Ramlibacter pinisoli: one gene and its partner. The main gene of each other region encodes a partner of the protein of the gene in region 2 in a complex. Links are inferred from orthologs where the notes say so. Each region holds a gene or a part of one and is shown on either strand. Other genes may lie near its edges.

What was found.
Region 1: the proteins of tsaB (region 2) and tsaD are in contact, whole or in part, in a solved structure (PDB 4WQ4), measured with the Escherichia coli proteins. The link is inferred for Ramlibacter pinisoli from one-to-one orthologs.

Annotation. Positions count from the first base shown.
Region 1 is NZ_WSEL01000003.1:576,702-579,912, forward strand. The notes cover bases 17-2,922. They hold tsaD (tRNA (adenosine(37)-N6)-threonylcarbamoyltransferase complex transferase subunit TsaD), read right to left. Parts: upstream 2,031-2,922; coding sequence 1,002-2,030; downstream 17-1,001. Other genes in these bases: GON04_RS03955 (branched-chain amino acid ABC transporter substrate-binding protein), read right to left, coding at 17-404; GON04_RS03960 (Hsp20/alpha crystallin family protein), read left to right, coding at 502-885; GON04_RS03970 (nitrate regulatory protein), read left to right, coding at 2,108-2,922. In the rest of the region: more of GON04_RS03955, read right to left, coding at 1-16; more of GON04_RS03970, read left to right, coding at 2,923-3,211.
Region 2 is NZ_WSEL01000011.1:183,100-186,382, reverse strand. What follows is about bases 257-3,234. They hold tsaB (tRNA (adenosine(37)-N6)-threonylcarbamoyltransferase complex dimerization subunit type 1 TsaB), read right to left. Parts: upstream 2,109-3,234; coding sequence 1,404-2,108; downstream 257-1,403. Other genes in these bases: dacB (D-alanyl-D-alanine carboxypeptidase/D-alanyl-D-alanine endopeptidase), read left to right, coding at 2,172-3,234; rimI (ribosomal protein S18-alanine N-acetyltransferase), read right to left, coding at 940-1,407; GON04_RS26020 (uracil-DNA glycosylase), read right to left, coding at 257-908. Outside these bases: GON04_RS26025 (GlcNAc-transferase family protein), read left to right, coding at 1-129; more of GON04_RS26020, read right to left, coding at 126-256; more of dacB, read left to right, coding at 3,235-3,283. UniProt on the Escherichia coli protein: Required for the formation of a threonylcarbamoyl group on adenosine at position 37 (t(6)A37) in tRNAs that read codons beginning with adenine.

The DNA of each region.
Region 1 (3,211 bases), on a different replicon or contig from region 2:
ACGCCACGCCGGGGATCGCGCTCGTTCTGCTTGGCGACCGCATCGACCAGCACCGCCGCCACCGCCGAGGAATTGCCCTGTAGCACGACCTGCGCGCCGTCATCGATGGCGGAGCGCAGCGCGGCCAGTGCCTCCTCGGGCTGGCCCTTGCTGTCGTAGCGCTCCAGCGCCAGCGGCCGGGCGCCGCCGGGCAGCTTGATGCCGCCACGCTGGTTGACGCGTTCCACTGCCCACAGCAGGTTGCGGTACACGGCCTCGCCGGTGTTGGCGAACGGGCCCGAGAGGGATTCGACCATGGCCAGCTTCACGGGCGCCGCGGGGGCCTGCGCGCGGGCGAAAGCGGGAGCAAGTAGCGTCGCGGCCAGCGATTTCAAGACCTGGCGGCGCGGGGTTGGCAGATGCATTTTTCTCTTGAAAACACGGCGCCCGGGCACACGTTGGATGCAGGCGGCGATCGATGGAATGAAAGCCGCGCAGTGTAAGGTTTCAAAGGAGTCCACCATGTTTCTCGCCCCCGTCGTTCGCACCCGTGCCACCGCCCCCGCCCTGCGTTCCTTCGACCGCAGCTTCGAGCGTTTCGTCAATGACGCCTTCTTCGGCAATGGCCCGTCGCAGGGCTTCGGCCTGACCCAGGACGACAAGGCCTGGACCGTCACCCTCGACCTGCCGGGCGTCGCCCGCGAAGACCTCGCGATCGACATCGACGGCGCGGTGGTCCGCATCCAGACCAAGGCCGACGCCAAGCGCCAGTACAAGGCCGCCTACGAGCTGCCCCAGGAGATCGACGTCGACGCCACCAGCGCGAAGCTCGAGAACGGCGTCCTGACGCTGAGCCTGGCCAAGAAGCAGCCGGTGAACACGTCGCGCCAGATCGAAGTCAAGTAATCCGGCAACCCGGGCGGACGCCCGGACGCAGAAGGCGCAGAAGAACCTCCCAAGGTTTCTTCTGCGCCTTTTTCCTTGTTCGGCGCCTTCTGCGGCCGGAAGTCCGCTGCCGCGTTCTAAAGCTCAGCCAAAGGCCACCGCGGCTTGACGTCGAAGGCGTACGAGCGGCTGGCCGTTGCCACGCCCGCGGCCAGGCGCATGGCCGCCGCCATGGCGATCATGGCGCCGTTGTCGGTGCACAGGGCCAGCTCGGGGTAGTGCACGCGCACGCCGTGCCGGGCGCAGGCCGCGTTGAGCTTCTCGCGCAGCAGGCGGTTGGCGCCGACGCCGCCGGCCACCACCAGCCGCTGCAGGCCGGTCTCGCGCAGGGCCGCCAGCGATTTCTTCAGCAGCACGTCGACGATGGCGGCCTCGGTCGAGGCGGCCAGGTCGGCCTTGCGCGGCTCCAGGCCATCGCCCAGCTTGCGCACCTGCGTCAGCACCGCGGTCTTCAATCCTGCGAAGGAGAAATCGAGGTCGCCGCTGTGCAGCAGCGGCCGCGGCAGCGCGAAGGCGGCCGGGTCGCCCTGCTGGGCCAGCCGCGACAGCGCCGGCCCGCCCGGATAGCCCAGGCCCAGCAGCTTGGCGCTCTTGTCGAAGGCCTCGCCGGCGGCGTCGTCGATGGTCTCGCCCAGCAGCTCGTACCGCCCCACCCCGTCGACCCGCATCAGCTGCGTGTGGCCGCCCGAGACCAGCAGGGCGACGAAGGGGAATTGCGGCGGATCGTCGCCCAGGAACGGCGACAGCAGGTGGCCCTCCAGGTGGTGCACGCCCAGCACCGGGCGGTCGAGGGCCGCGCCCAGCGCGCAGGCCACGCCGGCGCCGACCAGCAGCGCGCCCGCCAGGCCCGGGCCGCGGGTGAAGGCCACCGTCTCGACCTCGGCCAGCGTGCGCCCGGCCTCGCGCAGCACCTCGCGCGTGAGCGGCAGCACCCGCCGGATGTGGTCGCGGCTGGCCAGCTCGGGCACGACGCCGCCATAGGCCTGGTGCATCTGCACCTGGCTGTGCAGCGCATGACCGAGCAGTTTCGGAACACCCGGACCGCCGGCGTCCACGAGCGCCACGCCCGTCTCGTCACAGGAAGATTCGATCCCCAGCACCAGCATCGGTCGAGTGTAGCCAAGGCCCTCCGCGGCCCCGCCGCCGAGCTGGCGGCACGCTTGTTGCTGCAACGCCCGATCCCATGAGATCCGGATCCGACTTCCTGCTGGCCGCGCGCCAATGCGAGATCGCCGAACTCGAACAGCTCGGCCGCACCGCCGAGCTGGTCGGCGTCATCGCGCGCTTCATCCATGCACTGCAGCGCGAGCGCGGCATGTCCAGCATCTTCCTGAGCTCGCACGGCGCGCAGTTCGGCGAGCTGCGCGCGCACCAGGTCGCCGAGTGCCTGGCCAGCGAGGGCGAGGTGCGGGAGCGGTTCGAGCGCATGGCCACCGGCTCGGCCGACGACCGCAGCGGCTCGCGCCTGTTCAGCCGAGTGGCGGTGGTGCTCCATGGACTGGAGGGCCTGCCGCGCCTGCGCGAGCGGGTCGACGCCCAGGGCCTGGGCGCGGCGGAAGCCGCCGTGGCCTTCGGCCGGCTGATCTCCGGGCTGCTGGCGGTGGTGTTCGAGGCGGCCGACACCGCCACCGACCCCGAGGTCTCGCGCGCCCTGGTCGCCCTGTTCAATTTCATGCAGGGCAAGGAGTTCGCCGGCCAGGAGCGGGCACTGGGCGCGCGGGCGTTCGCCACCGGCGTGATCGACTCCGCCGGCCAGGAGCACTGGCGCCACCTGATCGAGTCGCAACAGGGCTGCTTCCAGGTGTTCGCCGACTTCTCCGACCCGCAGGTGCTGCGCGCCGAGCAGGCCGCCCGCGACTCCACGGTCCTGGCCGAGGTCGAACGCCTGCGGCGCATCGGCTGCACCGCGCGCCGGGAGCTCGAGGCCGGCCTGGCCAACCGGTGGTACGACTACTGCACCCGCCGCATCGATGCGATGCGCAGCGTGGAGGACCTGCTGGCGGTCAACCTGCGCGACCTGTGCCGCGAGCGCATCGCGCAGGCCCGGGCCGAACTGCAGGACCAGCGCGCCACGCTCGACGCGCTCTCCACCAGCACCGGCGCCGCACCGGGCGCGGCCGGCGCCGCACGGTTCGGCCCGTTGCTGGAGCGCTCGCTCTTCAACATGGTGCAGGAGCAGTCGCGCCGGCTGCAGGCCATGAGTGACGAACTCGATGCCGTGCGCGCCACCCTGAACGAACGCAAGCTGATCGAACGCGCCAAGGGCCTGCTGATGGCGCACCGCCAG
Region 2 (3,283 bases):
GGCCAGCCGCTGGGCGTCTACGGACTGGGACGCGAGCGCACCCTGGCCGATTACGCACGCTGGTGCGGCATCGACTACGCCGCGCGCCGCCTGGAGCCCCAGGCGTTCCAGCCGCTGCCGCCGCTCTAGCCGGCCACCCGCCCCTCGAGCAGGTCCATGGCCAGGCACAGGTCGGCCCAGGCCTTGGCCTTGTCCGGCTGGTTGCGCAGCAGGTAGGCGGGGTGGAAGGTCACCACCAGCGGGACGTCGTGGTAGCGGTGCACGCGGCCGCGCAGGCGGCCGATCGGCTCGGTCGTCTGCAGCAGCGACTGCACGGCGAAGCGGCCCATGGCCAGGATGATGCGCGGCTGCAGCAACTCGACCTGCCGGCGCAGGAAGGGCTCGCACTGGGCCAGTTCGGCCGGCTCCGGGTTGCGGCCGCCGGGCGGGCGGCACCGCAGCACGTTGGCGACGTAGGCATTGCGGCGCCGGTCCAGGCCGAGGCTGCGCAGCATGTTGTCCAGCAGCTGGCCGTCCTGGCCGACGAAGGGTTCACCGGCCGCATCGGCGTCCTCGTCGGGGGCCTCGCCGACGATCAGCCACTCGGCCGTGGCCGGACCGGTGCCGAACACGGCGTTGCGGCGCGATTCGCACAGGCCGCAGGCGCGGCAGTCCTGCACCGCGGCCTGCAGGCCGGCCCAGTCGAGGGATGCGATGGCGCCGGGCGGCACGACCGCGACCGGCGCCGGGGCGGCGGCCGATGCGTCGGCCACGGGCCGGGCCACCGGTGCAGCCGCCGCGGCAAGGGAGGCGGGCGGTGCCGACGGCTCGACAGCGGCCTGCGCCGCCGGCGGGGCGATCGGGGGCAGCAGCTGCAGGCCCATCTCGCGCAGCATCGCGACCCGGCGCGGATCGAGCTGCAGGGTCATGGGCGCACGGCCCCCGGGGCGGTGTCCGTCCTCACAGGCGCAGGCTCATGACGATGGCGTCCTCGCGCCCGCCCGCGGCCGCCGGGTAGTAGTTCTTGCGTTCGCCGACGCGCCGGAAGCCGTGCCGCTCGTAGATGCGCTGGGCCCGGGTGTTGCCGGTGCGCACCTCCAGCCACAGCCACTGGGCCCCCTGGTCGCGCGACCACACGGCCAGCGCGTCCAGCATCAGCCGGCCCCAGCCGCGGCCCTGGTCGCCCGGCGCCACCGTGATGTTGAGCAGGTGCACCTCGTCGACGCCCTTCATGGCGACGAAGTAGCCGATCAGGCGGCCGTCCGACCGCAGCAGCTGCGCCTGGTAGCCCGAGCGCAGCGAATCGGCGAAGTTGCCGGCCGTCCAGGGATGGCCGTAGGCGAGGCGCTCGATCGCCAGCACCTCGTCGAGGTCGCTTTCGGCCATCGGCACGAAGCCGGCCTGCTCGCTGTCGAACACCGCACTCATGGCGTGATTGTCGCGCCCGCGGCCGCCGCGCGGGCCGCTGCCCGCTCCTCGGTGGTCTGGGCGACCTTGTCGCGCACGTAGAGCGGCAGCGCCTCGTCGGCCGGCCGGCCCTCGCCGGCCGCCAGCAGCCCGGGCGCCAGCCGCAGCAGGGCCTGCGCGTCCGGCCACAGCTCCAGCTGCGCCGCGCCGGGCGCGATGCGGCCCGGGTAGGCGGCGAAGGCGTTGCCCGCCACCAGCCAGCCCGGCTGCGGGCCGACCGCCTGCGGCGCCGCCAGCCGGATCGGGGCCGCGCGCCGCCAGCCGCTGCCGCCCCAGGTGTACTCGGCGGCATAGACCTCGTCCATGCGGGCGTCCAGGACGGCCAGCACCTGAGTGGCTCCGCTGCGCGCCCGCGCCTCGTCGGCCAGCACCAGCAGGGTCTCGACCGGCAGCACCGGCACGCCCGCGCCCAGCGCCAGCCCCTGGGCCACGGCGCAGGCGGTGCGCAGCCCGGTGAAGGAGCCCGGTCCGCACCCGAACACGATGGCGTCCAGCGTGGCCAGCGGCACGCCGGCCTGCCCGAGCAGGTCCAGCAGCTGCGGGATCAGCGCCGCCGAGGCCTTGGCGCCGCCCTCGCCGCGGTGCACCAGCGGCGCGCGGCCCGGTACCGCCACGGCGATGCTGAGCCGGTCGGTGCTGGTGTCGAAGGCGAGGAGGCGCAAGGGGAAGGGAACGGCGGCGGGGCGGCCATTATCGGTGCCCGGCCAGCCGGGATAATCCGCCCCATGCGTGTCCTGCCGCTCCTGGCCGTCCTGCTCGCGGCGACCGCCGCATGGGCCCAGCCCCTGCCCCCCGAGGTCGACGCCGCGCTGGCACAGGCCCGGCTGCCGCGCGACGCGGTGACCCTGCTGGTGACCGACGTCGATCCGGCCCAGCCGCCTCGCCTGAGCCACCGGGCCGAGGTGCCGGTGAACCCGGCCTCGATCGCCAAGCTGGCCACCACGATGGCGGCGCTGGAGCTGCTCGGTCCTGCCTACACCTGGACCACGCCGGTCCTGACCGACGGCCCGATCGCCGGCGGCACCCTGCAGGGCAACCTGTACCTGCAAGGATCGGGCGATCCCAAGCTCGTGCTCGAGAGGCTCTGGCTGCTGCTGCGCCGGGTGCGCGCGCTGGGCATCGACCGCGTCGCCGGCGACATCGTGCTGGACCACGGCGCCTTCGCGCCGGTGTCCACCGACCCGAGCTCCTTCGACGGCGAGCCGCTGCGGCCGTACAACGCCACCCCGGACGGCCTGCTGCTCAACTTCAAGTCGGTGCTGCTCACGCTGGTGCCGCAGACCGACGGCCGGGCCCGCCTGCTGGTGGAGCCACCGCTGGCCGGCGTGCGCTGGCCGTCGACGGTCCCGCTGGTGCTGGGCGAATGCGGCGACTGGCGCAGCACCCTCAAGGCCGACTTCACCGACCCGCTGCGGCCGCGGCTGGCCGGCAGCTATCCGGCCGCCTGCGGCGAGCGCGGCTGGCCGCTGGCCTTCGCCGACCCGGCCAGCTACGCGACGCGCGCGGTGGCCGGCCTGTGGGCCGAGGTCGGGGGCCGGGTCGGCGGCGTGGTGCGCGACGGCCGCGTGCCGGCCACGGCGACGCAGCTGGCCGTGTCGGTCTCGCCGCCGCTGTCCGAGGTGGTGCGCGACATCAACAAGTACAGCAACAACGTGATGGCCCAGCAGCTGTTCCTGACCCTGGGTCTGCAGGGCCAGGGCCCGGCCACGCGCGAGGGGGCACGGGAGACGCTGCGCGCCTGGTGGCGCGACCGCATCGGCCCGGACCTGCCGGCGTTCGACAACGGCTCGGGGCTGTCGCGCGACGAGCGCATCACCGCCCAGCAGCTGGCGCGCCT